DNA from 3 places in the Streptomyces sp. NBC_01520 genome. Region 1 is predicted to be linked to each of the others. Evidence: riboswitches for the same ligand, from Rfam matches in the RefSeq annotation. Region 1 holds a riboswitch; each other region holds the start of a gene.

Region 1 (10,581 bases):
ACCGCGACTGGTTACGATCGCGTCCGTGTCCGTACTCCCCCTGGTGTTCACGAGTGGCTGGGCCAGCGGTGTCAACGCCTACGCGGTGGTCCTGCTGCTCGGCCTCTTCGGCGCGACCGGTCTGACCGACGAGGTGCCCCAGTCGCTGCAGCGCACCGACGTGCTCGTGATCGCCGGTGTGCTCTTCCTGTGCGAGGCGGTGGCGGACAAGATCCCTTACGTGGACTCGGCGTGGGACAGCGTGCACACCGTGATCCGGCCCGTGGCGGGGGCGGTCGTCGCCGCGCTGCTGGCCGGCGAGAGCGGATCGCTGCCGGAGCTCGCGGCCGGGGCGGTGGGCGGCACCACCGCGCTGCTGAGCCATCTGGTGAAGGCAGGCACCAGGATGGCGGTCAACACCTCGCCCGAGCCGTTCAGCAATGTCGGGGTCAGCGTCGCGGAGGACCTCGGCGTCGCCGGGATCATCACGTTCGCGGTCTTCAACCCGGTGGCCGCGGCCGTGATCGCCGGGACCCTCCTGGTGCTCGGCCTGGTGATACTGGTCTTCCTCGCCTCCCGCATCCGCCGGTTCCTGCGCCGCAGGACGCAGCGGCGCGAGGAGGGACGACTGGCGGGAGCGGGCGTGCACCGGCCTCCCGAATGACCTGTCGGTGGCACCGTCTAGGGTCTGTGACATGGCACGAATTGCGGTGATCGGCGCCGGGACGGGCGCGATGGCGGCGGCCGCACGGCTCGCCGTGGCAGGCCACCGGGTGACGGTGTACGAGCGGTCGCGGACGTACGGCGGCTCGCTCGGCCGCCATGCCCGGGACGGCTTCGTGTTCGACACCGGGCCTTCGCTGCTCCATCTTCCGGCGGTCTACCGCGATCTGTTCGTGAAGACGGGCAAGAAGTCCCTGGAGCAGTGCGTCACGCTGACCCAGGTCGACCCTGCGAGCCGCCATCTCTTCGCGGACGGCACGGCGGTGTCGCTGCCCAACGCCTCACGGGCCGGAGTCGTCGGCGCGCTGGACGCGGCGCTCGGGGAGGGTTCCGGGGCGCGCTGGGGGGAGTTCCTGGACCGGGCGGGCACCGCCTGGGACCGGTCGCGCAGGCCCCTCCTGGAGGAGCCTCTGCGCGACGACCACCAGGTACTGGGCCGGGACCCCTACCCGGCGGTGCGCCGCCGCAGGCTGCTGCGGTCCGCCCGGCAGGCGCGGACGGTGGCGGAGGTCGGCTCCGTGGAGCTGGCGGATCCCCGGCTGGCCGCCCTGCTCGACGGATACGCCCTGTCGTACGGCCTGGATCCCCGTCACGCACCGGCCGCCGCCGCCCTCCTGCCGTACATGGAGGAGACCTTCGGCAGCTGGTACGTCGCCGGGGGGATGCGGGCGCTGGCCGACGCGGTGTACGAGCGGTGCCTGGCCCGTCGGGTGACGTTCGTCTTCGGTGCGGAGGTGGTCCGGGTGACCGAGAAGGACGGCCGGGCCGCGGGCGTCGAGCTGGCGGACGGCGAGAGCGTGGAGGCCGACCATGTCGTCCTCGGGGCGCAGCCGCGGCCTGAGCTGTCGCCCGGTCAGGAGCCTCTGCCCGGCGGGGCGCCCGGGGAGCGGCCGGGCGTGGAGCGCGGCCGGGTGCCGGGCCGCTTCCTGGTCCTGCTGTCGCTGCGCGGCGCGCGGGAGGCCGGTGCCGTGCACCGGACCGTGGTGCATCCGGCGGACGGGGCGGCGGAGCAGGAGGCGGTGTTCGGGGGCCGGGCGGCGGAGCGTCCCACGGTGACGGTCCTGCGCCCGGACGACCCCGCCACCCGCCCGGACGGGGAGCACGAGGCGGTGACCCTGATGGCGACGGTGGCACCGCACGGTCCGGTCGACTGGACGGACGCCGTGCTGTGCGAGCGGTTCGCCGAGTCCATGATCGGCCGGGCCGCCGAGGCGGTCCCCGGCCTGCGCGAGCGGATGATCCGCTCCGAGACGCGTACCCCCGCCGACACCGCGGCCGACACCGGCGCCGAGGGCGGTTCGGTGCCCGCCCCCGCGCTGGCGGGAGCGGACGGCGCCTTTCTGCACTCCGGGAACCGCACCCCGCTGCCCGGCCTGTACCTGGCGGGCGGATGGTCGCATCCGGGCGGTGGAATGGCCCATGCCGGGATGTCGGGGGCCCTGGTGGCCGGACTCGTGGTGGAGGGCGACGGCTTCCGCGGCTCGCGGTGAGCTGCGGAAGCCGTCCATGGGCGGTACCGCGTCAGTAGCGGTACTGCTCGTTCTGGCCGGTGTCGTATCCGTTGCCGTACGGGGCGGGGCCGGTCGGCGCCTCCGGGGGCATCGGGGGGTACTGCTCGCTCTCGCGCTGCTGCGGGACCCAGACGCCGCCCGGCGGGGTGTCGGAGGCGTACTGACCGGCGTAGGCGTCGGTGGGCTGCTGCCCGCCGTAGCCGTTGTCGTAGGCGTTGCCGTAGCTGTCGTACGTGGCGTGCTGCCCGGTGCCCGCGGTGGTGCCCGTCCCGATGTACGGGTCCGAGTAGGCCGCGTAGCCCGCCTGCCCGGTGCCGTAGTCGTACTGCCCGGTGGCGTAGCCGTCCTGGCCCTGGTAGCTCTCCTGGCCCGGGTAGGCGTCCTGGGCCGCCTGGTAGGCGCCCTGGCCGCTGTAGGTGTCCTGGGAGGGCTGCGCATAGCCGGTGTACGGGTCGTAGGCGGTGTACTGCGGCTGCTGTTCGTCCTGCTGCCGGTCCTCGCCGCCCCGGGCGCTGTGGGCGGTGTCGGTGTATATGCCGTACTGGCCGGTGTCGTCGGGCAGCGGCTGCGGCTCGTAGACCTCGGAGGCCGCGTTTCCGTGGGCCTGGGGGGCGGATTCCTCGTACTCCAGGCCGGAGACCTGGAGTACGGGCTCCTGGGTGGCGGACCGCTCGCCGCCACCGCGGCGACGGCGGCTCGCACCGGGGCTGCCGCCTATGGCCCAGCCGGTGGAGAAGCCCTTCCGGAAGGAGAGCGTCACATACGTCTGGCCCGTCGCGAAGGCGATCGCGCCGAGGGCGATCACCAGCACGGAGGGGATCAGCACACCGAGGACCACACCGAGGAAGCCTCCGAAGGCGAGCAGCCGCCAGCGCAGGCGTGCCTTGTACTGCAGCAGCACCTCGCCCAGCAGCCACAACGCCACGATGCCGAATGCGATGTAGAGGACCGTCCAGCCCACGCCCGCCCCCTCCTACGGCCACCGCCCCGGTTGGTGGCGGGTACGGCCGGTCACGACTGCTTGTGCAGTCCGAGATTCTCGTAGATCTCGAGCGTCGCCGTCGAGTTGTTGAGCGTGATGAAGTGCAGCCCCGGGACACCCTCGGAGAGCAACTTCGCGCAGAACTCCGTGGCGAACTCGATGCCAATGGAGCGTACAGCGGCGGGGTCGTCCTTGGCGGCGAGGATGCGGTCTTTCAGTGCCGGAGGCAGGGACGCGTTGCTGAGCTGGGCGAATCTTTCCAGCTGTTTGACGCTGGTGAGCGGCATAACTTCGGGAATCACCGGGGTTTCGCAACCCGCAGCGACCACACGGTCACGCATCTGCAGATAACTCTCCGGATGGAAGAACATCTGGGTGATCGCGTAATCGGCTCCGGCGCGGCACTTGTCCACGAAATTCCGGACGTCGGAGTCCCAGTCGGCCGACCGCGGGTGCATTTCGGGAAACGCCGCGACGCCGACGCAGAAATCGCCGGACTCCTTGATCAGCCGGACGAGGTCGGCGGCGTACCGCACCCCCTGCGGGTGCTCGACCCACTCGCCCATCGGGTCGCCGGGCGGGTCTCCGCGCACCGCGAGGATGTTGCGGATGCCGGCGTCGGCGTACTGCCCGACCATGTTGCGCAGTTCGGCGACGGAATGGTCGACGGCGGTGAGGTGCGCGACCGGGGTGAGCGTCGAGTCGGCGGCGATCTGCTGGGTCGCCCGTACCGTCCCGGCACGGGTCGAACCACCGGCCCCGTACGTCACTGAGACGAAACTCGGCCGCACCGCCTCGACCCGTCGCAGGGCGTTCCAGAGGTTCCGCTCGCCCTTTTCGGTCTTGGGCGCCCAGAACTCGAACGAGTACGACGTCTTGCCGGTCGCGAGCAGTTCACGCACGGTGCGGGCGTGATCCGTCCTGGTGGAAGGTGTGCCAAGGGCCATACCGCGAGGTTAACCAGGGCTCGGCGGTACCCCAACCGGACGGTGCGATTTGACCGGAATCAGATGATTGTTGTCCACCCTTCGGACAGAGGGCCGTACGGTGCGGCCCGCGGCGCGGTTCACGGGGCTGTCCACGGGTCCGGGAAGCCGGCTCCGGCTCAGACGGACCGGGCCCGGACGCGTGCGGCGAGCGCCGCGGCGGCTCCGGCCGGGTCGTCCACCTCCGTGATCGCCCGTACGACGACGACCCGGCGCGCTCCGGCGTCCAGCACCTCGTCCAGGTTGCCCGCGTCGATCCCGCCGATGGCGAACCACGGACGCGGCTGTCCGAGCGAGGCGGCGTAGCGCACGAGGCCGAGGCCCGGGGCGTGCCGGCCGGGCTTGGTCGGGGTGGGCCAGCAGGGGCCCGTGCAGAAGTAGTCGACGCCGGTCTCGGCGACGGCGGCGTCGACCTCGGACTCGGCGTGGGTGGAGCGGCCGACGATCACGTCGCCGCCGAGGACGGCGCGGGCGGCGGGCACCGGCAGATCGCCCTGCCCGAGGTGCAGGACGTCGGAGCCGATGGCGTGGGCGACGTCGGCCCGGTCGTTCACCGCGAGGAGCTTGCCGTGGCGCTTGCAGGCGTCTGCGAACACCGCGAGGTGGTCGAGTTCCTCCGCGGCCTCCATCCCCTTGTCGCGCAGCTGGACGATGTCCACGCCGGAGGTGAGCACGGCGTCGAGGAAGTCGGGCAGGTCGCCCTGCCGCTTCCGGGCGTCCGTGCACAGGTAGAGCCGGGCGTCGGAGAGCTGCGCGCGAGGCGTGGACATGTGGTGTTCCCCCGTCGGTACATCGGTGGTCGGTGGAGCCGTGACAGCGGGGTGCGGGCCGTGTCCTTCACGGCCCGCACCCCGCTCACGGTCGTACGGTCAGACGGCGAGCGCCTGGGCCCGGCGCTTCACCTCCGTACCGCGATTCTCACTCAGGGCCTGCGCGGGTGTTCCGGGCAGGCTGGGGTCGGAGGTGAAGAGCCATTCCAGCATCTCTTCGTCCTTGTAGCCGTCGTCCCTCAGGAGCGTCAGGGTCCCTGCGAGACCCTTGACCACCTTGTCGCCGTCGATGAAGGCGGCAGGCACCTGGAGCGCGCGGTTCTCACCACGTCGTACGGCGATCAGCTGGCCCTCCTTGACCAGCTGGCGTACACGCGTCACCTCGACATCGAGCATTTCCGCGATGTCGGGAAGGTGGAGCCATGCGGGGACGAGAGCATCGATCTTTGCGTCAATCTCGGTCACAGGGACAAGCGTGCCATCCCGGACCGACAGCCGGTAGCCGGGCCGACCGTACGGGGGCACGCCGCGTCCCGGAGCGTCGCCGGTTCCGGCGGCACGGAGCAGGTTCCTAGAGCGTCGCCGACTTCAGCGGCACGGAGGGGTCGGCGGCTCGTTCCGGATCGATCCGCGCCCCGGCCTCGACGAGTCTGCGCCCCTGGGCGAGGTCGCGCGGTCTGCCGACGGCCAGCACCGCGACCAGGACGCCCTCCCGCAGCCAGCAGACCGTCCAGGACGCCTCGGCGGGGTCGCCCCGCCACAGCAGCGTGTCGGCACCCCGGTGGTGGCCGGCGTACTGCACGAAGCGGTCGAACTGCTCGGACCAGAAGTAGGGCACCGGGTCGTACGCCCGCGGCCGGCCGTCGGCCACGGCGGCGGCGACCGTCCGGGGCCCCTGGAGGGCGTTGTCCCAGTGGTGGACGAGCAGCCGCTCGCCGTAGCGGGCGGAGGGGAAGGACGCGCAGTCGCCCACGGCGTACACGTCGGGCAGCGAGGTGCGCAGGTACCCGTCGGCGGTGACCGAGCCGTCCGGGCCCCGTGCGATGCCGGAGCCGGCCAGCCAGCCGGTGGCCGGCCGGGCACCGATGCCCACGACCACCGCACCGGCGGGGAGCACCCGGCCGTCCGTCAGGTGGACGGCGCCCGGTTCGACGCGGGCGACCCGGGCGCCGGTGAGGAGTTCGGCTCCGCTCCCGGCGTACCAGGCGGCCATCGGGGCGGCGACCTCGGCGGGCAGGGTGCCCGCGAGGGGACGCCCGGCGGCTTCGACGACGGTGACCGCGCAGCCGGCCGCGCGGGCCGCGGTGGTGAACTCGGCACCGATCCAGCCGGCTCCGACGACCACGATGTCGTGCTGTCTCTCCAGTACGGGCCGCAGCCGTTCGGCGTCGTCCAGGGTGCGCAGCAGATGGACGCCCGGGACGCCCTCCGAGCCGGGCAGGACGACGGGTTCGGCCCCCGTGGCGAGGACCAGGACGTCGTACGGGACGGGCCCGTCCGGGGTGTCCAGCTCGTGCGCGGCGGCGCGCAGGCCGGTCACGCCGAGGCCCAGGCGCAGCGTGATGTCCAGCGCCTCGAAGTCGACGTCGAAGGCGGAGTCCTCCGCGCTGCCGAGCAGGACGGCCTTGGACAGCGGCGGCCGGTCGTACGGTTGGTGCGGCTCGGCGCCGATCAGGGTGACGGGACCCGTGAAGCCCTGTTCCCGCAGGGCCACGGCCGTCTGTACGCCGGCCATGCCCGCGCCGACGATCACGACACGGCGTGGCCGCTCCCCCGCTGTCCGGTCCCGCGTCTGCTCGCTCACCCGCCCACCCTAATCACCTGACACGCCGTCAGGCCGGGAGCTCCTCCACCACGCTCGTCCCGCTGCCCTCCTGGGACTCCCACTCCCAGCGCTCGTCCAGCCGCACCCTGCCGTCGGGAAGCTCCGTGACGACCGAGACGCAGTGCCCGCCGGAGGTCGTCCCGTCCCGCTTCAGCTGGACGTACCGGAAGTCCAGCGTGTCCGCGTCCCGGGTGCCGACGAGGTGGCCGCGGACGACGTCACCGCCCGCGTACTCGGCCCAGATCCGCCCCTCCCGCTCGTGGTACGTGAAGCGGGTGCGGGTGCCGACCTGGCCGGGGGCCTGGTCGGCGACCGGTGCGAGGACGAGTCCGTCGAGTGAACGGGCCACGGTGGCTGCTCCCTTACTGGCCGTGGGCGGCGGGGTCTAGGCTGGCCACCGTAAGGCACTCGCGGGAGCCCGGACGCACCGGGCTGAGAGGGAGGCTGACCGGCCTCCGACCGTACGAACCTGATCCGGGTCATGCCGGCGAAGGGAGGGGCTGGACGCCCATGCGCATCTGCGGGAACACCTCCGACGTCCTGGTCGTCGGGGGCGGGATCATCGGTCTGGTCACCGCGTGGCGGTCGGCCCAGCATGGTCTGTCCACGGCGGTGGTGGACCCCGAGCCCGGCGGCGGGGCCGCCGGGGTCGCGGCCGGGATGCTGGCCGCCGTCACCGAACTGCACTACGGCGAGCAGATGCTGCTCGGTCTCAACGTCGCCTCCGCCGCGCGCTATCCGGCGTTCGTGGCCGAGCTGGAGGAAGCGGCAGGCCGGGAAACCGGCTTCCGCGCCTGCGGCACGCTGGCGGTCGCCCTGGACTCCGACGACCGCGCCCATCTGCGGGAGCTGCACGCCCTGCAGCAGCGTTCGGGGCTGGAGTCCGAGTGGCTCAGCGGACGCGAGTGCCGCCGCCTGGAACCGATGCTCGCCCCGGGGGTACGCGGCGGGCTGCGGGTCGACGGCGACCACCAGGTGGATCCCCGGCGGCTGGCCTCGGCCCTGGTCACCGCGTGCGAGCGGGCCGGGGTGGTCTTCCACCGGGCCTGGGCACGGCGGCTCTCCGTCACGGGCGGCCGGGCGACGGGCCTCGTCCTGGCCGACGGCTCGGAGGTGTCCGCCGGCCAGGTCGTGCTGGCCGGCGGCAGCCTGAGCGGCCGGCTCGAAGGACTGCCCGAGGCGGTCGCACCACCGGTCCGCCCGGTCAAGGGGCAGGTGCTGCGGCTGACCGTGCCGCCCACGTACGCCCCCTTCCTCAGCCGGACCGTGCGGGCCGTGGTGCGCGGCAGCCATGTCTACCTCGTGCCCCGCGCCGACGGCGAGCTGGTCGTGGGCGCCACCAGTGAGGAAATGGGCTGGGACACCACGGTCACCGCGGGCGGGGTCTACGAACTCCTGCGTGACGCCCACGAGTTGGTGCCAGGCATCACCGAACTGCCGTTGACGGAGACCCGGGCCGGACTGCGCCCCGCGTCGCCGGACAACGCCCCGCTGCTGGGCCCGACCGCGCTGCCCGGCCTGCACCTCGCCACCGGCCACCACCGCAACGGGGTGCTACTGACACCCGTCACCGGCGATGTGATGGCCCAGGTACTGACCACCGGCGAACTGCCCGAGGTGGCCCGCCCCTTCACGCCCGACCGCTTCGGCCCGTCCTGCGAAGCCCTCTCCCCCGCGCCCCAGGAGCAGCCCGCATGACAGAGCCCGTGCCCACCGCGGCACCCGCCACGGCGCCCGAGCCGCTGCCCGTTCCCGTGTCCGTGCCGGATCCCGATTCGGTGTCCGTGCCGGTTTCCGATTCGGTGTCCGTCTCCGTCAACGGGGAGCGCCGCGACGTGCCCGCCGGGACCTCGCTGGACGCCTTGGTCGCGACCCTGACCGCCGCGCACTCGGGGGTCGCGGCGGCGGTCAACGAGGCCGTCGTCCCGCGCGGCCGGTGGTCCGCCACCGTGCTCGCCGACGGCGACCGTGTCGAGGTCCTCACCGCTGTCCAGGGAGGCTGACCGTGTCCGACGACCTCTTCACCCTCGGCTCCACCGTCTTCTCCTCCCGGCTGATCATGGGAACGGGCGGGGCGCCGAGCCTCGACGTGCTGGAGCGCTCCCTGATCGCGTCGGGCACCGAGCTGACCACCGTGGCGATGCGCCGGCTCGACCCGACCGTGCGGGGCTCGGTGCTCTCCGTCCTGGAACGGCTCTCCGTCCGCGTCCTGCCGAACACCGCGGGCTGTTTCACCGCGGGCGAGGCCGTGCTGACCGCCCGGCTCGCCCGGGAGGCGCTGGGCACCGACTGGATCAAGCTGGAGGTCGTGGCCGACGAGCGGACCCTGCTGCCCGACCCGATCGAGCTGCTGGACGCCGCCGAGGTCCTGGTGGACGACGGGTTCACCGTCCTGCCGTACACCAACGACGACCCGGTCCTGGCCCGGAAGCTCCAGGACGTGGGGTGCGCGGCGGTCATGCCGCTCGGCTCTCCCATCGGTTCCGGGCTGGGCATCCGCAACCCGCACAACTTCCAGCTGATCGTCGAGCAGGCCGGGGTTCCGGTGATCCTGGACGCCGGTGCCGGGACGGCCTCGGACGCGGCGCTGGCGATGGAGCTGGGCTGCGACGCCGTGATGCTCGCCTCGGCGGTGACCCGGGCCCAGGAACCGGAGCTGATGGCCGCGGCGATGCGGCACGCGGTGGAAGGCGGGCGCCTGGCGTACCGGGCGGGCCGGATCCCGCGGCGCCACTTCGCCGAGGCGTCCTCGCCGGCGGGGGGCCGGGCGGTGCTGGATCCGGAGCGCCCGGCCTTCTGACCTCCGTGTCCGGGTGACCGCCCCGTCACGACTCACGCATGTCCCTGTCACGGCTCGGCTCCAGAACGGCCCCGGGGCACCCGGGGCCGTCCGCCGTGTCCGTGGCGGCTCGTAGACTCGACCCGTGGATACGACCCTCCAGGACCCCCTCGTCGGGCAGCTGCTCGACGGCCGCTACCGCATCGATGCGCGCATCGCCGTCGGCGGTATGGCCACGGTCTACCGGGCCCTGGACACCCGGCTGGACCGGGTGCTCGCCCTCAAGGTCATGCACCCCGCGCTGGCGACGGACGCGGCGTTCGTCGAGCGCTTCATCCGTGAGGCCAAGTCCGTGGCCCGGCTCGCGCACCCCAACGTGGTGGCGGTCTTCGACCAGGGCGCCCAGGGGGCGTACGTCTACCTGGCGATGGAGTACGTCGCTGGGTGCACGCTGCGCGACGTACTGCGCGAGCGCGGGGCCCTGCAGCCCCGGGCCGCGCTGGACATCCTGGAGCCGGTCCTGGCCGCGCTCGGCGCCGCGCACCGGGCGGGTTTCGTGCACCGCGACATGAAGCCGGAGAACGTCCTGATCGGGGACGACGGCCGGGTGAAGGTCGCCGACTTCGGTCTGGTCCGGGCGGTGGGCACCGTCACGGACACCACGGGTTCGCTGCTGGGGACGGTGTCGTACCTCGCCCCCGAGCAGATCGAGCACGGCACGGCCGACACCCGTTCCGACGTGTACGCCTGCGGTGTCGTGCTGTACGAGATGCTGACGGGTGGCAAGCCGCACACCGGCGGCACCGCCGCCCAGGTCATCTACCAGCACCTCAACGAGGACGTGCCGGCCCCGTCCGGTGCCGTTCCCGGCCTGGCGGCCGGACTGGACGCCCTGGTGGCGGTCGCCACGGCCCGCGGCCCCGAGGTCCGGCCCGAGGACGCGGTGGCCCTGCTGGCCAGGTCGCGCGAGGTGCGGGCGGCCCTCACCGAGGAGCAGCTGGACGCGGTGCCCCCGCAGGCCCGCGC
Region 2 (10,581 bases), 3.7 Mb from region 1:
GCCGTCGTTCGACCCGTCGGTGACCGACTGGGCGACGGCGGCCTTCGCCGTACGGGAGCGCTGGCCCGCCGGGGGTTCCTCGGTCGCGATCCCCACGTGGTTCTACGGCCACGAGCCGCCGAACGCGTTCGCCGACCACATCGCCAAGTACTTCGCGAACGCCCTGCGCGAGGACGGGCTGCTGGCCCGCTCGACCGCGGGTGTGATCTTCCTGCCCGGCGCGGCCGGGACCGTGCAGGAGATCTTCGACAACACGACACCGAACTACTACGAGTCGCGTTCGGCCCCCACGCCGATGGTGCTGGTGGGCCGCGCGCACTGGACGGAGAAGCTGCCGGCCTGGCCGCTGCTGAGCGCGCTGGCGGCGGGCCGGGCGATGGAGTCACGCATCGCACTGGTCGACACGGTCGACGAGGCCCCGGAGGCGCTCGCCCGCCTGACCGGCTGACGCGCCGTCCTGCCGCCGATCCGGCGACCTGGTGACCCGCTGACCTGCTGACCCGCTGACCGTGAGGATCAGTGCGGGCCGGCCGGGGGCAGGACCACGGTCTCCGCCGCGTCGAACGTCACGCCGACCACGGCGCCCTCGTCCGGCGTGTCCCGCAGCCCGCACTCCGCCTCCAGGGCGGGCCCGTCGCCGGGGTGCAGGGTCACGGCGACATGGTGGCCCCGGAAGGTGCGCGGGCCCACGGTGCAGCGCAGCCCGGCCTCCGGCCCGCCGATCCGTACCCCGGCGGGCCGGACGAGCAGCTCGCACCGGCCGGCGGGCGAACCGTCCGGCACCGGCACCTTGCCCCAGACTGTGTCCGCGGAGGTGCCCGCCACCGTCGCCTCCACCACGTTGTCGAAGCCCAGGAAGCGGGCGACGAACGCGGACGCGGGCCGCTGCCAGACCTCCAGCGGGGTGCCCACCTGGGCGATCCGGCCGTCCCGCATGACCACCACCCGGTCGGCGAGGGCGAAGGCCTCGCCCTGGTCATGGGTGACCGCGAGCACCGTCGTACCCAGCCGGCCGAAGAGAGTGCGGAGTTCGACGACGAGGCGTTCGCGCAGGCTGCGGTCCAGCTGCCCCAGCGGCTCGTCCAGCATCAGCAGTTTCGGGCGGGGCGCCAGCGCGCGGGCGAGGGCCACACGCTGCTGCTCGCCGCCGGACAGGGCGGCGACGGCCCGGCGACCGGCGCCGGGCAGGCCGACCAGGTCGAGGAGTTCGTCGGCCCTGCGGTCACGCTCCGCGCGGGAGACTCCGTGCATCCGCAGCCCGAAGGCGACGTTCGCCCCGGCGTCCCGGTGCGGGAACAGCTGGTGGTCCTGGAACATCAGGCCGAGCCCGCGCCGGTGCACGGGCACCGAGGCCTGGTCGGCGCCGTCCAGGAGCACCCGTCCGCCGTCCAGCCGTTGCAGCCCGGCGACGACCCGCAACAGCGTCGACTTGCCGCTGCCGCTCGGACCCAGGACACAGACGATCTCGTGGTCGGCGACCTCCAGGTCCACAGCGTCCAGTGCGGTCCGCTCCCCGAAGCGGACCGTGGCCGAATCCAGTGCCAGCATCTAGAACTCCCCGGATCGGTCGGTACGGACACGTTCGAGCAGGAGCAGCGACACCGCGCAGACGAGCATCAGGATCGTGCTGAGGGCCATCGCCTGCCCGTAGTTGAGCTCGCCGGAGCGCCCCAGCAGCCGCGCGACCGCGACCGGCAGGGTCGGGTTGTCGGGGCGTGCGATGAACACCGTCGCGCCGAACTCGCCCAGCGACACGGCGAACGCGAACCCGGCGGCCACCAGCAGCGCCCGGCGCACCAGCGGCAGGTCGACCTCGCGCCAGGCCCGCAGCGGTGAGGCACCGAGCACCGCCGCCGCCTCCCGCAGCCGGCCGTCGACCGCCCGCAGGACGGGCAGCATGGTGCGTACGACGAAGGGGACGCCCACGAGCGCCTGGGCGAGCGGGACGAGGATCCAGGACGTACGCAGGTCGAACGGCGGTTCGTCGAGCGTGATCAGGAAGCCGAAGCCGACGGTGACCGCGGACACCCCGAGCGGCAGCATCAGCAGCGCGTCGAAGCCGCGCACCAGCGGTCCCGCCCGCCGGGTCAGGGCAGCGGCGGCGAGGCCGCCGATCACCAGGGCGATGCCGGTCGCGACCAGCGCGTACCGCAGCGAGTTCCCGATGGCTTCGAGCGGCGGGACCAGGAAGGTGGAGCCGCTCGCGTCGGCGGACTGCAGGGCGCGGTAGAAGCCGAAGCCGTATCCGCCGGAGGTGCCCAGGGAGCGTTCCACCAGCACGCCGAGCGGCACCACGATCAGCAGCAGGATCGTCAGCAGCACCCCGCCGAGCAGCGCCCGCTGCCCGAATCCGCGCGGCGGGCGGGCGGTCTGCGCCGGGTCGACCAGCTTCAGCGCCGTCTCCCTGCGCCGTACGGTCCAGGCATGTACGGCGAGGATCCCGCCGACCGCGGCGAACTGCACCAGGGTCAGCACGGCGGCCGTCGGCAGGTCGAGCAGCTGCGCGGTCTGCCGGTAGATCTCCACCTCCAGCGTGGAGTACGCGGGACCGCCGAGGATCTGGACGACTCCGAAGGAGGTGAACGTGAAGAGGAAGACCATCAGGGCGGCGGCGCCCACGGCCGGCGCCAGCGCGGGCAGGGTCACCCGCCGCCAGGCGGCGAGACGTCCGGCGCCGAGTACCCGGGCGGCCTCCTCCTGGCGGGGGTCGAGCTGCGACCACAGGCCGCCCACGGTCCGTACGACGACCGCGTAGTTGAAGAACACGTGGGCGAGGAGGATCGCCCAGACCGTGGTGTCGAGCCGGACGCCCCACAGTTCGTCGAGGAATCCGCCGCGCCCCAGCACCGCGAGGAACGCCGTGCCCACGACGACGGTCGGCAGGACGAACGGCACGGTCACGACGGCGCGCAGCAGGTTCTTGCCCGGGAAGTCGAACCGGGCGAAGACGTAGGCGCCCGGAAGCGCGATCAGCAGGGTGAGCCCGGTCGACGCGAGCGCCTGCCAGGTGGTGAACCAGAGGACGTCGGCGATGTCCGGCCGGCTCAGCACCTCGCCGATCCGGCCGAACTGCCAGACGCCGTCCGCCTTCAGCCCCCGGCCGACGATCGCGACGACGGGGTAGGCGAAGAACAGCGCGAAGAACGCGACGGGCAGGGCCATCAGGCCGAGCCGCGCCGCGTTCCCCCCGCGCGCGGGACGCGTGACTACTTCACGACGAGCGAGGACCATGACTGGACCCACTGCTCACGGTTCTTGGCGATCTTCTCCGGGGCCACCGTCGTCGGCTTGTCGACGGTCTCACCGAACTTCGTGAAGAGCTCCGGCAGCTTCGCGTCCTTCGCGACCGGGTTCACGAACATGTTCAGCGGCATGTCCTCCTGGAACTGCTTGCCGATCAGGAAGTCCAGCAGCGCCTTGCCTCCGGCCTCGTTCTTCGCACCGTCCAGCAGGCCCGCGAATTCGATCTGGCGGAAGCAGGTGCCGGTGGCGACCCCGGTGGGTGCCTCGGTGGGCTGCGGCTCGGCGTACAGCACCTCGACGGGCGGGCTGGAGGCGTAGGAGACGACGAGCGGCCGGTCGGCCTTGGTCTTCTTGCCGCCCGCGGAGCCGGAGAACTCCTCGTTGTACGCCTGCTCCCAGCCGTCTACGACCTTGACCCCGTTGCTCTTCAGCTTCTTCCAGTAGTCCTGGTAGCCGGTCTCGCCGTAGGTGGCGACCGTGCCGAGGAGGAAGCCGAGGCCGGGCGAGGAGGTCGCGGCGTTCTCGGTGACGAGGAGGTTCTTGTACGCGGGCTTCAGCAGGTCGTCGAAGGACTGCGGCGGGTCGAGCTTCTTGTCCGCGAAGTACTTCTTGTCGTAGTTGACGCAGATGTCACCGGTGTCGACGGGCGTGACGCGGTGCTCGGCGGTGTCGAGCTGGGTGTCCGCCGCGACCCGGTCGAGGCCCTTCGCCTCGTACGGCGTGAACAGACCGTTGTCCAGGGCGCGGGAGAGCAGCGTGTTGTCGACGCCGAAGAACACGTCGCCGCGCGGGGAGCCCTTGGTCAGGATCTCCTGGTTGAGCGCGGCACCGGCGTCACCGCTCTTCAGCACCTTGACCTCGTAACCGGTCTCTTTCGTGAACGCCTTCAGGACGGCGTCCGAGGCGTTGAAGGAGTCGTGGCTGACCAGGGTGACGGTCTTGGAGCCCTCGGAGCCCGAGGCGTCGTCGGTGCCGCCACAGCCGGCGAGCACGGTGACGCCGAGCGCGGCGGCGAGCGCCGTCGCGGCGTACTTCGTGGTGGTGTTCATGTGATTCCTCCTGGAGATGACCAGGAAGAGACGCGGCCCCGACCGCTCCGTGAGCGGGCAGGGCGCAACAGCTTGAGTACTGTCCGAACTTCCTACCCGGAATGACCCGGGCGAGGTTCAGAGGGTCTGCGGCCGACCTGTCCTCGGTGCCGCACTCTCAGCGCTGTGGCGCTCCCCTGTCGGAATATGAAGTTGATTTTCGGACCAGGCTACACCGGCCGATTCCGGCTGGTGAACCGGCCGTATCGGTGCGACGCGTCAGGCGTACCGGCGAGACGCACCGCTCTTTGGCGGCCCGGCCGACCGGGCTCCGCCTGACCGGTACGGCCCGGGCTCGCCGGGCCGTACCGGGTCTCAGCGCTCGGAGGCGGCGAGCTGTCCGCAGGCTCCGTCGATCTCCTGGCCCCGGGTGTCCCGGACCGTGACCGGCACGCCGTGGGCGGCGATCGCGTCGACGAACGCCTTCTCGTCCTCGGGCCGTGAAGCGGTCCACTTCGACCCGGGCGTCGGATTCAGCGGGATCAGGTTGACGTGGACCCGCTTGCCCTTGAGCAGCCGTCCCAGCCGGTCACCCCGCCACGCCTGGTCGTTGATGTCCCGGATCAGCGCGTACTCGATGGAGATGCGCCGGCCGGACTTGTCCGCGTACTCCCACGCCGCGTCCAGGACCTCCCGGACGTTCCAGCGGGTGTTCACGGGGACGAGGGTGTCACGCAGCTCGTCGTCGGGGGCGTGCAGCGAGACGGCGAGGCGGCACTTGAAGCCCTCGTCGGCGAAACGCAGCATGGCCGGCACCAGGCCCACCGTGGAGACGGTGATCCCGCGCTGCGAGAGTCCGAGGCCGTCCGGCTCCGGGTCCGTCAGCCGTCGGATCGCCCCGACCACCCGCTTGTAGTTGGCCAGGGGCTCGCCCATGCCCATGAAGACGATGTTGGACAGCCGCGCGGGTCCGCCCGGAACCTCGCCGTCGCGCAGCGCCCGCATCCCGTCCACGATCTGGTGCACGATCTCGGCGGTCGACAGATTGCGGTCGAGGCCGGCCTGCCCGGTCGCGCAGAACGGGCAGTTCATCCCGCACCCTGCCTGCGACGAGATGCACATAGTCACCCGGTCCGGATAGCGCATGAGGACGGACTCGACGAGCGTCCCGTCGTGCAGCTTCCAGAGCGTCTTACGGGTGGTGTCGTCGTCGCAGCTGATGTGGCGCACCACGGACATCAGGTCCGGGAACAGCGCCTCGGCGAGCTTCTCCCGCGACCCGGCCGGGATGTTGCTCCACTCGGCCGGGTCGTGCGCGTACCGCGCGAAGTAGTGCTGCGACAGCTGCTTGGCGCGGAAGGGCTTCTCGCCGGTCGCGGCGACTGCTTCCTTGCGCTCGTCGGGGGTGAGGTCGGCGAGGTGCCGCGGCGGCTGCTTGGCTCCGCGGGGCGCGACAAACTGGAGTTCTCCGGGCTTAGGCATGGTTCTTCCAGTGTCGCAGACATACGAGTAAGGGCCCGCCGCCCTGTGGACAACGGACCCTCAACCGAAAAACCGCAGGTCAGGCGGCATGCATACGGAGCCTGATCAGCTGGATCCGACGAACAGCACCAGCAGCAGCCAGACGACCGGCGCGGTCGGCAGCAGCGAGTCGAGCCGGTCCATGATGCCGCCGTGGCCCGGCAGGAGCGTGCCCATGTCCTTGATGCCGAGGTCCCGCTTGATCATGGACTCGCCCAGGTCGCCGAGCGTGGCGCTGGCCGCGACGGCGAGACCCAGCAGGAGCCCCTGCCACCAGCTGCCGTCGTCGATCAGGAACTGCATGCAGAGCGCGCCGGCGGCCATCGCGAAGCCGATCGCACCGAACAGGCCCTCGCGGGTCTTCCCGGGACTGATCCGAGGTGCCAGCTTGTGCGTGCCGAAGCGCCAGCCGACGGCGTACGCGCCGGTGTCGGCGACCACCGTGAGCAACAGGAAGGTCAGCACCCGCCACGAACCGTCGTCCGCGGTGAGCATCATGCTGACGAACGTCGCCAGGAACGGCACGTAGAACACGGCGAAGACACCGGCCGTGACGTCCTTGAGGTATCCCTCCGGAGGCTCCGTCATCCGCCAGACGAGGACCGCGAGCGCCGTGAGCGCCATGGCCACCCACGCACCCTCCGCGCCCCGCACGTAGCCGGCGACCACCATGGCGGCGCCACCGACGGCGAGCGGCACGAGAGGGGCGTTGATCCCCTTGCGTTCCTTGAGACGGGAGGTGAGTTCCCAGAGCCCCACCACCACCGCGAGCACGACGACACCGACGAAGACGGCCTTGACGATGAAGAGCGACCCGGCGACGAGCGCGCCGAGCCCGAGGCCGACCCCTATCGCGGCACGCAGATCACGCCCCGCGCGCTTCTTCTGCGGCGGGGGTGACGGCAACGGGGTGGACATGGGCTCCTGCGGCTTCTCGTCACGGAACAGGGGGCCGCTGACACGCGCGACGGCGTCCCCGTTCCGGTCGTCACGGTCGTCAGCGTCTCTACCTGCGTCGGGAACGTCCGGCACGATGGGCATGGGCCGAGTCTGCTGGGCGCCGTGCACATCGTAGGCAGGACCCGCCGAAGCGGCCCCCATCTCGGGCGCACCCCAGTAACCGGCTCCCTGCGGGGCGCCCCAGGAAGAGTCGTTCATCAGACCTCGAGCAGCTCGGCTTCCTTGTGCTTGAGCAGCTCGTCCACCTGTGCGACGTACTTCGCGGTGGTGTCGTCGAGCTCCTTCTCCGCGCGACGGACCTCGTCCTCGCCGGACTCCTTGTCCTTGACGAGCTTGTCGAGCGTCTCCTTGGCCTTGCGGCGGATCGCCCGGATCGAGATCTTGGAGTCCTCGGCCTTGGTCCTGGCGACCTTGATGTACTCCTTGCGGCGGTCCTGGGTGAGCTCCGGGAACGTCACTCGGATGATGTTGCCGTCGTTGCTCGGGTTGACGCCGAGGTCGGAGTCACGGATCGCCTGCTCGATGTTGCGCAGCGCGGTCTTGTCGAACGGAGTCACCACGGCCATCCGCGGCTCGGGAACCGAGAACGAGGCCAGCTGGTTGATCGGGGTCAGCGCGCCGTAGTAGTCGGCGACGATCTTGTTGAACATCGCCGGGTGCGCACGGCCGGTACGGATCGCCGCAAAGTCCTCTTTGGCGACCACGACGGTCTTCTCCATCTTCTCCTCGGCCTCGAGGAGGATTTCTTCGATCACCACGTGCTCCTGCGTGTCTTGGGTGGACCCGGCATCGTCGGGCCCTGCGGATCCTGCGTCGCGTCCTCACCTGCACGGTGTCCGACCGGCAGGCCGTTGTCCATCCTTTGGGCCGTCAGGCCCGGGTGCTCCGGTCGCTCACGAGCGTGCCGATCTTCTCACCCTTGACCGCACGGGCGATATTGCCCTCCGCGGTCAGCTCGAAGACGAGGATCGGGAGCTGGTTGTCGCGGCAGAGCGTGATCGCGGTGGCGTCGGCGACCTTGAGGTCGCGGGCGATGACCTCGCCGTACTCCAGTGCGTCGAACTTCACCGCGCCGGGGTTGGTCCTCGGGTCGGAGTCGTAGACCCCGTCCACCCCGTTCTTGCCCATCAGGAGCGCCTCGGCGTCGATCTCCAGGGCGCGCTGGGCGGCCGTCGTGTCGGTGGAGAAGTACGGCATCCCCATACCGGCACCGAAGATCACGACACGCCCCTTCTCCATGTGCCGTACGGCACGGAGCGGGATGTAGGGCTCCGCGACCTGGCCCATGGTGATGGCGGTCTGGACGCGCGAGTCGATGCCTTCCTTCTCCAGGAAGTCCTGCAGCGCCAGGCAGTTCATGACCGTGCCGAGCATGCCCATGTAGTCGGACCGCGCCCGGTCCATGCCGCGCTGCTGGAGCTCGGCGCCACGGAAGAAGTTGCCGCCGCCGATGACGATCGCGATCTCCGCGCCGTCTCGTACGACCGCGGCGATCTCGCGGGCGATGGCGTGCACGACATCGGGGTCGACACCGAGACCCCCGCCGCCGGCGAAGGCCTCGCCGGACAGCTTCAGCATGAAGCGTCCGGAAATCTTGCCGTCGTCGCGCTTGTGGTCACCCTGTGTGGCGTCCGCGCCCTTGTTCATGGAGATTCTCCTCGTGCACATACGAAGAAGGCCATTGCCGTGGGTCTGTTGTCCCTCAGCGGCAATGGCCTCCTCGTCAGTTCTGCGGTCGTCCGGCATGGGTGCGGCCGACGACTGCACCAGACCCTATCGGGGTCCACCGTTGTTCGCGGACGGACTCAGATGCCGACCTTGATGCGCGCGAAGCGCGTCAGGCTGACGCCGGCCTCGTCCAGGACCTTCTGGACCGACTTCTTGTTGTCCTTGGCGAACGCCTGCTCCAGGACGACGACGTCCTTGAAGAAGCCGTTGACGCGACCCTCGACGATCTTCGGGAGGGCGGCCTCGGGCTTGCCCTCCTCACGCGAGGTGGCCTCGGCGACACGACGCTCGTTCTCGACCGTCTCGGCCGGGACCTCGTCGCGGTTGAGGTACTTCGGCGCGAAGGCGGCGATGTGCTGCGCGACGTCCTTGGCGACCTCGGCGTTCTCCTTGTCCAGCTGGACGAGGACGCCGACCTGCGGCGGGAGGTCGGGCATCGTGCGGTGCATGTACGCAGCCACGAAACCGCCGGTGAACTGCGCGAAGCGGTCCAGGACGATCTTCTCGCCGAGGTTGGCGTTGGCCTCGTCCACGTACGCCTGGACGGTCTTGCCGGCCTCGATCTCCGAGGCGAGCAGCGCCTCGATGTCGGCCGGGGAGGTCGCGGCAACGTGCGCGGCGAGCGTGTTGGCGACGGTCTGGAACTTCTCGCCCTTGGCGACGAAGTCCGTCTCGCACTTCAGCTCGAGCAGGACGCCGGACGTCTTGTCCTCGGAGATGAGGGAGACGACGGCACCGTTCTCGGCAGAACGGCCTTCGCGCTTGGCGACGCCCTTCTGGCCCTTGATACGGAGCGCCTCGACGGCGCCGTCGACGTTGCCGTCGGCCTCGTCGAGCGCCTTCTTGCAGTCCATCATGCCGGCGCCGGTGAGCTCGCGGAGCTTCTTGACGTCAGCGGCGGTGTAGTTCGCCATGAGTCTGTTTTCTCTCTCGAAGTCTGAAAGATCTACGGGTGAACGGCGGGGGCGGTGCCTGCGCACCGGCCCCCGCCGTCTTCAGCCGTGACTGACGGGTGTCAGGCCTGCTCGCCGTCCGCGGCCGGAGCCTCGGTCTCGGCGGCGGGGGCCTCGGCAGCCGGGGCCTCGTCCTGCTCGGCAGCGGCGGCGGCCGGCTCGGCGTCGGCGGCCTTCTCGGTCTCGGCGGAGGACTGAACCTCGGCGTCGTCCTTCTTCTCGCCCTCGAGCAGGTCGCGCTCCCACTCGGCGAGCGGCTCGCCGGCGGCCTTCTCGCCCGGCTTCGAGTCACCGGTGGCGGCACCGGAACGGGCGATGAGGCCCTCGGCGACGGCGTCGGCGATCACGCGGGTGAGCAGGGTGACGGAGCGGATCGCGTCGTCGTTGCCCGGAATCTTGTAGTCGACCTCGTCGGGGTCGCAGTTGGTGTCGAGGATCGCGACGACCGGGATGTGGAGCTTGCGCGCCTCACCGACGGCGATGTGCTCCTTCTTGGTGTCGACGATCCAGACGGCGCTCGGCACCTTCTGCATCTCGCGGATACCACCGAGGGTCTTCTCCAGCTTGGCCTTCTCGCGGGAGAGGACCAGGAGCTCCTTCTTGGTGAGGCCGGAGGCGGCCACGTCCTCGAAGTCGATGAGCTCGAGCTCCTTCAGACGCTGAAGGCGCTTGTAGACGGTGGAGAAGTTGGTGAGCATGCCACCGAGCCAACGCTGGTTGACGTACGGCATGCCGACGCGCGTCGCCTGCTCGGCGATGGCCTCCTGCGCCTGCTTCTTCGTACCCACGAACATGATGGAGCCGCCGTGGGCGACGGTCTCCTTGACGAACTCGTAGGCGCGGTCGATGTACGACAGCGACTGGAGCAGGTCGATGATGTAGATGCCGTTGCGCTCGGTGAAGATGAAGCGCTTCATCTTCGGGTTCCAGCGACGGGTCTGGTGACCGAAGTGGACGCCGCTTTCCAGCAGCTCCCGCATCGTGACGACGGCCATGGCCGTACTCCTTGAGGTACTCGGTTATCGCGACCGCAGGATTGCTGTCGCGCCTGACGCCCCGACGCGCCGTGCCACGAGGGACCGAGGAGCGCGGCCACCTCCACAGAGAGGGAGGTGGCGGGGCGTGCGAAGTCGACCCGGTGACCCGGA
Region 3 (10,581 bases), 2.0 Mb from region 1:
GGGATGGAGACCTCGACGGTGTTGTGGCCCTTGGCGACGTCACCGACCGCGAAGAGCGAGAAGGGCGCGCCTTCCTCGCCCTCCCACAGCGCCTCGGCAGCGGCCATCTTCATCGGCTGCTGCTCGAACATCACCTTGCCGAGGGTGTCGCCGCTGATGGCCGTGAGCGCGCCCGCGGCCACCACCGTGACCAGTCCCAGGCGCAAGGAGGTCCGCATCACCCGGATGTGCTTCTTGCGCGCCAGGTGGAAGGCGGAGATGCCGACCATGAAGGCGCCGCCGACCAGGAACGCCGCCGTGACGGTGTGGAAGAACTGGGCGAGCGCGGTGTTCTGGGTGAGCACCTGCCAGAAGTCCGTGAGCTCGGCACGGCCGCGTTCCTCGTTGATGCGGTAGCCGACCGGGTGCTGCATCCAGGAGTTGGCGGCCAGGATGAAGAACGCGGAGAGGATGGTTCCGATGGAGACCATCCAGATACAGGCGAGATGGATCTTCTTCGGCAGCTTGTCCCAGCCGAAGATCCACAGCCCGATGAACGTGGACTCGAAGAAGAACGCGATCAGTGCCTCGAAGGCGAGCGGGGCGCCGAAGACGTCACCGACGAACCGCGAGTAGTCGGACCAGTTCATGCCGAACTGGAACTCCTGGACGATGCCGGTGACCACGCCCATGGCGATGTTGATCAGGAAGAGCTTGCCCCAGAACTTCGTGGCCCTGAGGTACTTCTCGTTGTCCGTGCGCACCCAGGCGGTCTGCAGGCCGGCTGTGAGCGCGGCGAGAGAGATCGTCAGTGGGACGAACAGGAAGTGGTAGACGGTGGTGATGCCGAACTGCCATCGAGCCAGAGTCTCTGGTGCCAGCGCTAGATTCACGCCCATTTCTCCTTGCGTCGCCGTGATCACAGCCGCAGCTCGCCCCATCCATTCCCGTTGATCACGGGAGGAAACGGCCCCGCTTGTGAACGCGTTCACATTCACAAGCAATTATGGCGCACACAGATCCGAGGCGTTCGAGCGGGGGGTGGTTTCCGGCCGACCCCGACCGAGCCACCCGAAACCGGACGGCACCGCGCGGCGACGGAAGCGGGCGGCACGACGGCCCCGCACCTCGTCGTCCGAGGTACGGGGCCGTCCATGGCACGGGCGGGCCGGAGGCCGCGCGCATGCGTCCTACAGCTCCTCGCGGTACGCCTCCGCCACCTTCAGGAACAGGTCGTTGGCCTCGGCCTCCCCGACCGTGACCCGCACACCCTCACCGGCGAACGGCCGGACCACCACACCCGCCCGCTCGCACACCCCGGCGAAATCGAGCGTACGGTCGCCGAGCCGCAGCCAGACGAAGTTGGCCTGGGACTCGGGAACGGTCCAGCCCTGCCGCACCAGCCCCTCGTACACCCGGGTGCGCTCGCCCACCAGCGCGCCGACCCGCCCCAGCAGTTCGTCCTCGGCCCGCAGCGAGGCGACTGCGGCGTCCTGCGCGACCTGGCTGACCCCGAAGGGGACGGCAGTCTTGCGCAGCGCCGCGGCCACCGGCTCGTGCGCCACAGCGAAGCCGACCCGGAGGCCCGCCAGGCCGTACGCCTTGGAGAAGGTCCGGAGCACCGCCACATTGGGCCGGTCCCGGTAGATCTCGATGCCGTCCGGCACATCCGCGTCCCGGACGAACTCCTTGTACGCCTCGTCGAGCACCACCAGCACGTCCTTGGGCACCCGGTCCAGGAAGCGCTCCAGCTCCGCCCGGCGCACCACGGTGCCCGTCGGGTTGTTCGGGTTGCAGACGAAGATCAGGCGCGTGCGGTCGGTGATCGCGTCCGCCATCGCGTCGAGGTCGTGCACATCACCGTCGGTCAGCGGCACCTTGACCGACGTGGCTCCGCTGACCTGCGTGATGATCGGGTACGCCTCGAAGGAGCGCCAGGCGTAGATGACCTCGTCACCCGGCCCCGAGGTGGCCTGCAGCAGCTGCTGCGCGACGCCGACCGAACCGGTGCCGGTGGCGAGATGCGCGAGGGGCACCCCGAATCGGTCGGCCAGCTCGTTCATCAGGCCGGTGCACGCCATGTCCGGGTACCGGTTGAAGTGGGCGGCCGCGGCGAGTGCCGACTCCATCACCCCCGGCAGCGGGGGGTACGGGTTCTCGTTGGAGGACAGCTTGAAGGCAACCGGCCCTTCGGCCGACGCCGGCTTCCCCGGCACATAGGCAGGGACGCCGTCCAGCTCGGCGCGCAGCTTGGGGCTCGTCTCGCTCACCGCAGGTCCTCCTCGACCATCCGCACATCAATACTGCTCACCTTATGAGGATTGGGCGCCCCTGCGAATGGCCCGGTGCCGAAATCGTCCTCCATGCGGCGAAGCGCCGGTCGCACGGTGGGCCCGGCCCGGCCTCCGGAGGGGGAGCGCTGCCCGTCCTGTCGCGCGCCGGTGGCTCACTCCGTGGCGCGCATCCCCCGAAAAGGTGAGTTGAGACCTCTTCGAGACATGAACCATTTAGCAGGTTCATGCGCGCCGATGCATGACACATCGGCGTCCAGGCCACCAACGCCCTTGATTTGCAAGGCATTTAGCCTTTAGTGATCATGCAGAAACGTGCCTCTCAATGGGTGCATATGCGCCCGTCCCCACCCCCCACCGGAGCCCTACTATCGGCTCGCCATGACAGCAGCAGGGAAGCACCAGGTGAGCCGGACAGAGACACCCCGGCGCAGCGGCCGGCCGGGACGGGCCGGCATTCGGGATGTTGCCGCAGCGGCCGGAGTCTCCATCACGACTGTCTCCGACGCGCTCAACGGCAAGGGCAGGCTCCCGGATGCCACCCGCCGCCATGTCCGCGAGGTCGCCGAGCGGCTGGGCTATCGCCCGTCCGCCGCGGCCCGAACCCTCCGTACCGGCAAATCGGGGCTCATCGGCCTGACCGTGACCACGTACGGGGACGAACCTTTCACCTTCACCGAATTCGCGTACTTCGCGGAGATGGCGAGAGCCGCCACCTCGGCGGCGCTCGCCCGCGGCTACGCCCTCGTCATCCTGCCCGCCACCTCACGCCACGACGTCTGGTCGAACGTCGCACTCGACGGCACGGTCGTCATCGACCCCTCCGACCAGGACCCCGTGGTCACCGAACTCGTCCGGCAGGGCCTGCCGGTGGTGTCCGACGGCCGCCCGGCCGGGACCCTGCCCGTCACCGCCTGGGTCGACAACGACCACCGGGCGGCCGTACTCGACCTCCTCGACCATCTCGCCGCCGCGGGAGCCCGCCGTATCGGGCTGCTGACCGGCACCACCACCGACACGTACACCCGTCTCTCCACCACCGCCTACCTCCACTGGTGCGAGCGGGTCGGCCAGGATCCGGTCTACGAGTCCTACCCGGCCCACGACCCCTGCGCGGGCGCGGTCGCCGCCGACCGCCTCCTCGCCCGCCCGGACCGCCCTGACGCCGTCTACGGGCTCTTCGACCCCAACGGGACCGACCTCCTGGCCGCGGCCCGCCGCTACGGCCTGCGGGTCCCCGAGGACCTGCTGCTGGTCTGCTGCAGCGAGTCCACCGTGTACGCGTCGACCGAGCCGCCCATCACGACGCTCTCGCTCAAACCGCGCAGGATCGGCACGGCGGTCGTCCAGCTTCTCATCGACGCCATCGAAGGGGTCGAGCACGACGGTCCGGTGGAGCAGGTGATACCGACGGAACTCATCGTCCGGACCTCCTCGCAACGGCGTCCGCCCCGCACCACGGTCAGCGCACCACGCTCACCCGCAGGGGACTGATCGGATTAATCCGGATCAAACGGTTGGTGAACCATGTGTGCGCCCGGATTCACCACCCCTGGTGCGTCACACAGCACGATCCGCATTCCTATGATGGGCGCACGACACCGCGGACCACCTCTACCAGGCACGGCCCGTCAGGTGTACGGCTGCGCGACGGTGGTGGAGGGGTCGATGACTCAGGGGGCCGGTCAGGGACCCGTAGTGCGGACAGCGACGTTGCGCGACTTCCGCGTACCGCCGTATGCGCAGGCGCCGTTGTCGCCCCTGCCGCATCCCGGCAGCGCCTCCGTGGGCGACGAGCCCCCGGAGGGGTACACGCCGACCGCGCGCGATCTTCCGGTGATCAACCGCGGGGACACCGTTCAGGTGCGGACCGTGCCGGAGCCGCGGCCGGTCGCCGACGGTGAGCGCGGGCCGCTGTACGTCGTCGGAGACGTGCACGGCTATCTGGACGAGCTCCTGGCGGCGCTCGGCGAGCAGGGTCTCGTGGACGCCGACGGCCGCTGGGCCGCCGGCAACACCAGGCTGTGGTTCCTCGGCGACTTCACCGATCGCGGTCCGGACGGCATCGGTGTCATCGACCTCGTCATGCGGCTCTCCGCGGAGGCGGCCGCGGCCGGCGGGTACTGCAAGGCCCTGATGGGCAACCACGAGCTGCTGCTCATCGGCGCGAAGAGGTTCGGCGACACCCCGGTGAACTCCGGCGCGGGAACCGCCACCTTCCAGGCCGCCTGGCTGCTCAACGGCGGCCAGAAGACCGACATGGAGCGGCTCCAGGACGTCCACCTCCAGTGGATGGCCCGGCTGGACGCGGTGGTGGAGGAGGACGGGCATCTGCTGATGCACTCCGACACCACGGCGTACCTTGACTACGGGTCCACCATCGAGGACGTCAACGACACGGTGCACGCCATTCTCACGCGGAACGACGCCGACGAGTGCTGGGACCTCTTCCGTAAGCTCACCAAGCGGTTCGCCTTCCGTGACGAGGGCGGTGCCGACGCCGTGCGCGAACTCATGTCGACGTACGGTGGCCGGCGCGTCGTCCATGGTCACAGCCCCATTCCGTATCTTCTCGGCGAGGTCGGATCGGAGGAGGGCGAGGACAGCGCCCGCCCCGCGGTGGACGGTCCGCACGTGTACGCGGACGGGCTGGCCATCGCGATGGACGGCGGAGTGACCATGGCCGGAAAGCTGTTGGTCGTCGAACTTCCCCTGCATGACTGACGAATGCCGGGGAAGACGCATCGCGACCTGACAACGCCGTTTGCTGGGCCTATTTCCGGAAACCCCCTGTCACCCCGTGCGGTAGGCGCTCTACCATCGGCGTATCAGTAGCAGGCTCTCCTCCGTTTCCGCCCGATCGCCCGGCCCACGCGGTCGATCAGGCCCTACGGAGCATCGGGGGATGCAGATGAAAAGCGCTCCGCACCTGCTGGCCGAGGACCGCCCCGAATACGAGCGGATCCTCGCCGACGCGCTGCGTCACGCTCACGAACGCCCGGATCTGGACGGGGTCGGGGACCGGCTCAACACGGAACAGCTGCGGACCATGGCGCTGAACGCCACGGCCCTGATCACCGCGGCCGCCGCCACCGAGTACGAGTACTACGTGAAGGTCCGCGGCGAACTGCGCAGACCGTCGGACCCGACGGACCCCGAGTCCGTCCTCCGGCCCGGCACGGACGAGGCCGACCGGACGGGCGCGGGCACCCTCGCGGTGATCACCGCGCTGGCTCCCGTCCTCGCGGGGACCGCGGCCCTGATATTCCTGCTCGTCGGCTATCTCCTGAAGGCCTTCAGCCCCGCCCTGGCCTTCGCCGGCACCATGGTCGCCGCCGGTTGGTTCTTCGCGGCCGCCGCCGCCGCGGCCATTCTGGTCGCCGCGACAGGACTCCTCGTCACCGCGCTGCGCAACGGTGCCACGGCCCTGTCGGCACCGGACGAGGAGGGCGAGCTGCCCGAGGACGTGGCACGGGCCAGGGAGGCCTGGCGCCACGCCCTGCTGGAGCGCGGCATCCTGCCCTTCCTGCGGGACGCCCTGGCCGACCCGACCGCGGGGCCCGCCGCACGGACCCCGCACCGTTCACCGAACCGCATCCCGAAGATCGGCTACAGCAGTCCGGACTTCTCCGGGCCGCAGGACGGCCCCTCGGCGGGGCCGCGTCCCACCTTCACCAGCCCCGACTTCACCAGTCCGGACTTCGGCGGCCCCGAGCACCGGCCGGAGTGATCCGGCCGGTCGGGTCGGAGCCGGTGCCCGATCCGGGTCCGGAACGGTCACGGCCGGCCGGTCTGTCCGCCCTTCCGGCATCCTGCGTCGGCCCGTACCACCGCCGACGGCAGAGGCCGGGGCAGCTCGCAGCTGCGCCCGGCCTCTGCCGTCGGCGTGCGGTGCTCCGACCCTGTCGGAGCGTCCCGTCAGACTCCCTGCGGAGCCAGCTTGGGGTTGGCGCCGTACTCGTTCGGCTCCTGCGCACCCTCGAGGCACATGAAGACGAGAAGGATGATGCCGCCGACGAGCGGGACGAAGGCGATCAGGAACCACCAGCCGGAGCGACCCGTGTCGTGCAGGCGGCGCACGATGACGGCGAGCGAGGGGACCAGGGTGGCGAGGATGTAGATGCCGTACGGGATCTGGCTCTCGATGGCGACGCCGAGCCCAGCCAGGACCACGGCCACGATCGCGTTGAAGAGCAGGAACATCCAGTACTCCTTGCGGCGCGCACGCCCGCTGAAGCCCGCGTAGTTCTTGAGTACGGCCAGGTACCAGTTCACTGCGATTCCCTCCCCTGGCGCCCCCGTTCGGGACGCACACCTTTTCGGCCAAGCACAGCGGAAGGTAAGGCACGGATAAGGAGCCGGTCAAGCGCAGGAAGACGCCCGGCGAAACGTACATCTACCTGCCGCACTTCCGTGTCCTTACCGTCTCCGAACACCGCCTGAAACCAAGGCAGGACAGGGTCTAACGCCTCAAATAGGCCATTGACAACGCGATCCGGGATTTATGCGTACAGCTCGATGAACAGCCCAACGGCGCTGTCCCCGGGGCATGTTGCCCAGGACAGCACCGTTGAACACACCCACGCGCACCCCGCCCGGCGGACGCCTGACGGACGCGCCGGACTCAGTCCGCGATCGGCAGGTAGACCCTGTTGCCGGCCGCCGCGAACTCCTTGGACTTCTCCGCCATCCCCGCCTCGATGTCGGCCTGTTCGTCCCCGTGCTCCCGCCGGATGTCGTGGGAGATCTTCATCGAGCAGAACTTGGGGCCGCACATCGAGCAGAAGTGCGCGGTCTTCGCCGGCTCGGCAGGCAGCGTCTCGTCATGGAACTCCCGTGCCGTGTCCGGGTCGAGCGCCAGGTTGAACTGGTCCTCCCAGCGGAACTCGAACCGGGCGTCCGACAACGCGTCGTCCCACTCCTGCGCCCCGGGGTGCCCCTTGGCGAGGTCCGCCGCGTGTGCGGCGATCTTGTAGGTGATGACGCCCGTCTTCACGTCGTCCCGGTTGGGCAGCCCCAGGTGCTCCTTGGGCGTGACATAGCAGAGCATCGCCGTACCCCACCAGGCGATCATGGCCGCACCGATGCCCGAGGTGATGTGGTCGTACGCGGGCGCGACATCGGTGGTCAGCGGGCCGAGCGTGTAGAACGGCGCCTCCTCGCAGATCTCCTGCTGGAGGTCGATGTTCTCCTTGATCTTGTGCATCGGGACGTGCCCGGGGCCCTCGATCATCGTCTGGACACCGAACCGCTTGGCCACGGAGTTGAGCTCGCCGAGCGTCCGCAGTTCGGCGAACTGCGCCTCGTCGTTGGCGTCGGCGATGGACCCGGGGCGCAGTCCGTCACCGAGCGAGTACGTCACGTCGTAGGCCGCGAGAATCTCGCAGAGCTCCTCGAAGTGCTCGTAGAGGAACGACTCCTTGTGATGCGCGAGGCACCACGCCGCCATGATCGAGCCACCGCGGGAGACGATGCCGGTCTTGCGACGGGCGGTCAGCGGGACGTACGGAAGACGGACACCGGCGTGCACCGTCATGTAGTCGACGCCCTGTTCGGCCTGCTCGATGACGGTGTCCTTGTAGATCTCCCAGGTCAGTTCCTCCGCCCGGCCGTCGACCTTCTCGAGGGCCTGGTAGAGGGGAACGGTGCCGATGGGCACGGGGGAGTTGCGCAGGACCCACTCACGGGTGGTGTGGATGTTGCGGCCGGTGGACAGGTCCATGACCGTGTCGGCACCCCACTTGGTGGCCCACGTCATCTTGTCCACCTCCTCCTCGATGGAGGAAGTGACCGCGGAGTTGCCGATGTTCGCGTTGACCTTCACCAGGAACCGCTTACCGATGATCATCGGCTCGATCTCCGGGTGGTTGACGTTGGCCGGCAGGACCGCCCGGCCCGCCGCGATCTCCTCACGCACGACCTCCGGTCCGATGTTCTCCCGGATCGCCACGTACTCCATCTCCGGGGTGATCTCCCCCCGGCGGGCGTACGCGAGCTGCGTGACCGGCTGTCCGTCGCGGCTGCGGCGAGGCTGCCGGGGGCGGCCGGGGAAGACCGCGTCGAGGTTGCGCAGGCCACCTCGCGGGGAGGTGTGCTTGAGCCCGTCGTCCTCGGGACGCGCGGGCCGGCCCGCGTACTCCTCGGTGTCCCCGCGCGCGATGATCCAGTTCTCCCGCAGTGGGGCGAGACCGCGGCGGACATCGGTCTCGGTGGTGGGATCGGTGTACGGCCCCGACGTGTCGTACAGCGTCACGTCCTTGCCGTTGGTCAGGTGCACCTGACGGACCGGCACCCGGAGGTCCGGGCGCGAGCCCTGGACGTATCCCTTGTGCCAGCCGATGGACTTCCCGGCCTCGCCGTCCGCCGCAATCCGGTCGTTCTGCGCATTCTGCTTCGAGGCAGGCGTACGTGCGTCCGCTGTGGTCATGAGACCTACTCCCTACGCCGGCATTACCCGGTAACAGGTTCGTCGGTCGGCGCAGCGTGTCCCGTACGGATGTACGGAGGTCAGCGCCCTCTCAGCCCGGTGCTCCGAGCTCCCGCGTGTGCAAAGGTGACCCCACGCTAGCGTCCCTTCTGGCGTGCTGGCCAGAGGGCCTCCCCGTTGTTGGGATGATCGCCGGGTGACGTCCCCCCGAAGCGCCCCCGAACCCCACGGCCCCGCATCCGGCAGCACCGAGAGTCATGCGCACGGCCACTCACACAGCCACGGCCCTGCCGCGCCCGTGTCCAAGCACCTGCGCAAGGTCATCGCGGCCGTGCTGATCCCGTTCGCCACCGCGGTCCTCGTCGGTCTCGTGGCGTTCTGGCCCGGCGGCACCCCCGACCACGAGCGCACCGGCGTCGGTTTCGACCGGCAGACCCAGGACGGCAAGGTGGTGAAGGTCGTCGACGTCGACTGTGCGGCCGTGAACGCCGCTCAGGTGCCACCGACCGGCGACACCTCGACGCCCTCGGGGCGCGAGGCCGTCAACGAGCAGTCGGGGGAGTGCAAGAAGGCCACGGTCGAGGTGACGACCGGTGACGAGAAGGGCCGTACGTTCGTCGAAGTCATCCAGCCCGACGCCCCCAGGCAACTGCGGGAGGGACAGGGAGTGGTCGTGGCGTACGCGCCCGACGCGCCCCGCGACCTGCAGTACTCGGTGACGGATGTGGACCGCTCGGTCCCGATGGCCCTGCTGGCGGGCCTCTTCGCACTCGCGGTGATCGTGGTGGGCAGGATGCGCGGGCTGATGGCACTGATCGCGCTGGCGGTGTCGTTCGCCGTGCTGACCCTGTTCATCCTGCCGGCGATCCTGCAGGGTTCGAACCCGCTGGTGGTGGCGGTGATCGGGGCCAGCGCCATCATGCTGATCGCGCTCTACACCTGCCACGGGCTGAGCGCCCGCACGTCCGTCGCCGTCATCGGGACGCTCATCTCCCTGCTGCTGATCGGGCTGCTGGGTTCATTCTTCACCGGCTGGGCGGGCCTCAGCGGCAACACGGACGACAACACCGGTCTGATCCACGGCCTGTATCCGGAGATCGACATGAGCGGCCTGCTGCTGGCCGGCATCATCATCGGCTCGCTCGGTGTGCTCGACGACGTGACCGTCACCCAGACGTCGGCGGTCTGGGAACTGCACCAGGCGGACCCGGCGATGGGCGTACGCGGCCTCTACCGGGCGGGCATCAGAATCGGCCGTGACCACATCGCCTCGGTCGTCAATACGCTCGTCCTCGCCTACGCGGGCGCGGCGCTGCCCCTGCTGCTGCTCTTCTCGATCGCCCGGAGCAGTGTCGGGACGGTGGCCAACAGCGAGCTGGTCGCGATGGAGATCGTCCGGACCCTGGTCGGATCGATCGGGCTGGTCGCCTCGGTGCCGGTGACGACGGTGCTCGCGGCCCTGGTGGTCTCCGCGGACCGCACGGGGCTCGGCGCGGAAGCCGGAGCTCCTGCACCCGTGCGGACCGGGAGGGGCCGACGCCGTAAGGCATGAAAGCGGACGCCGGACACACATCCCGGATCGCCGTTCGCCGTGGTCCGCCGCCCGGACGAAGGGCTTGCTCGGCCGAGGATCCCATGCCCTCGGCCAGGGCTCCCCGTTCGTCAGCCGGCGTTCTGCTCCTTGGCGAGGATGCGGCCGAGAGCCTCTTCGAGGCTGCCGTCGAAGTCACCCAGCGTGTGCTCCTGTCCCAGTGGCACCAGCTTGTCCGTCCGGTCGAGGAACGCCACGAGGGGGGCCGTGCCTGCGCGGAAGAGCGCACGGTCCGTGCCGACCTGGAGGCGGATGTGTACGTCCGAGAGCCCTTCGGGCTCGGTCGGACCGAT

What was found. Region 1 has a riboswitch for thiamine pyrophosphate ahead of thiO (glycine oxidase ThiO). Riboswitches for the same ligand answer to the same signal wherever they lie in the genome.
Region 2: linked by a shared signal. The riboswitch ahead of OG524_RS26630 (thiamine ABC transporter substrate binding subunit) and the one ahead of thiO (glycine oxidase ThiO) in region 1 are both predicted to bind thiamine pyrophosphate.
Region 3: linked by a shared signal. The riboswitch ahead of thiC (phosphomethylpyrimidine synthase ThiC) and the one ahead of thiO (glycine oxidase ThiO) in region 1 are both predicted to bind thiamine pyrophosphate.

What each region holds. Positions count from the first base shown of each region.
Region 1 covers NZ_CP109404.1:2,123,632-2,134,212, forward strand. Annotated here, with positions in the region: gene OG524_RS09630 (DUF4126 domain-containing protein) at 26-643, shown strand; gene OG524_RS09635 (phytoene desaturase family protein) at 675-2,192, shown strand; gene OG524_RS09640 (hypothetical protein) at 2,224-3,174, opposite strand; gene metF (methylenetetrahydrofolate reductase [NAD(P)H]) at 3,225-4,142, opposite strand; gene thiE (thiamine phosphate synthase) at 4,301-4,951, opposite strand; gene OG524_RS09655 (Rv2175c family DNA-binding protein) at 5,051-5,416, opposite strand; gene OG524_RS09660 (NAD(P)/FAD-dependent oxidoreductase) at 5,523-6,755, opposite strand; gene OG524_RS09665 (hypothetical protein) at 6,784-7,125, opposite strand; TPP riboswitch at 7,177-7,289, shown strand; gene thiO (glycine oxidase ThiO) at 7,287-8,474, shown strand; gene thiS (sulfur carrier protein ThiS) at 8,471-8,779, shown strand; gene OG524_RS09680 (thiazole synthase) at 8,782-9,576, shown strand; gene pknB (Stk1 family PASTA domain-containing Ser/Thr kinase) at 9,701-10,581, shown strand, end outside.
Region 2 covers NZ_CP109404.1:5,816,078-5,826,658, reverse strand. Annotated here, with positions in the region: gene OG524_RS26645 (LOG family protein) at 1-448, shown strand, start outside; gene OG524_RS26640 (ABC transporter ATP-binding protein) at 517-1,548, opposite strand; gene OG524_RS26635 (ABC transporter permease) at 1,549-3,162, opposite strand; gene OG524_RS26630 (thiamine ABC transporter substrate binding subunit) at 3,207-4,292, opposite strand; TPP riboswitch at 4,364-4,480, opposite strand; gene rlmN (23S rRNA (adenine(2503)-C(2))-methyltransferase RlmN) at 4,647-5,753, opposite strand; gene OG524_RS26620 (phosphatidate cytidylyltransferase) at 5,859-6,950, opposite strand; gene frr (ribosome recycling factor) at 6,950-7,507, opposite strand; gene pyrH (UMP kinase) at 7,623-8,399, opposite strand; gene tsf (translation elongation factor Ts) at 8,558-9,394, opposite strand; gene rpsB (30S ribosomal protein S2) at 9,496-10,428, opposite strand.
Region 3 covers NZ_CP109404.1:4,126,775-4,137,355, reverse strand. Annotated here, with positions in the region: gene OG524_RS18560 (cytochrome ubiquinol oxidase subunit I) at 1-872, opposite strand, end outside; gene hisC (histidinol-phosphate transaminase) at 1,170-2,249, opposite strand; gene OG524_RS18550 (LacI family DNA-binding transcriptional regulator) at 2,652-3,764, shown strand; gene OG524_RS18545 (metallophosphoesterase) at 3,939-4,994, shown strand; gene OG524_RS18540 (hypothetical protein) at 5,176-6,000, shown strand; gene OG524_RS18535 (DUF805 domain-containing protein) at 6,189-6,545, opposite strand; gene thiC (phosphomethylpyrimidine synthase ThiC) at 6,895-8,697, opposite strand; TPP riboswitch at 8,690-8,823, opposite strand; gene OG524_RS18525 (YibE/F family protein) at 8,894-10,249, shown strand; gene OG524_RS18520 (SsgA family sporulation/cell division regulator) at 10,360-10,581, opposite strand, start outside.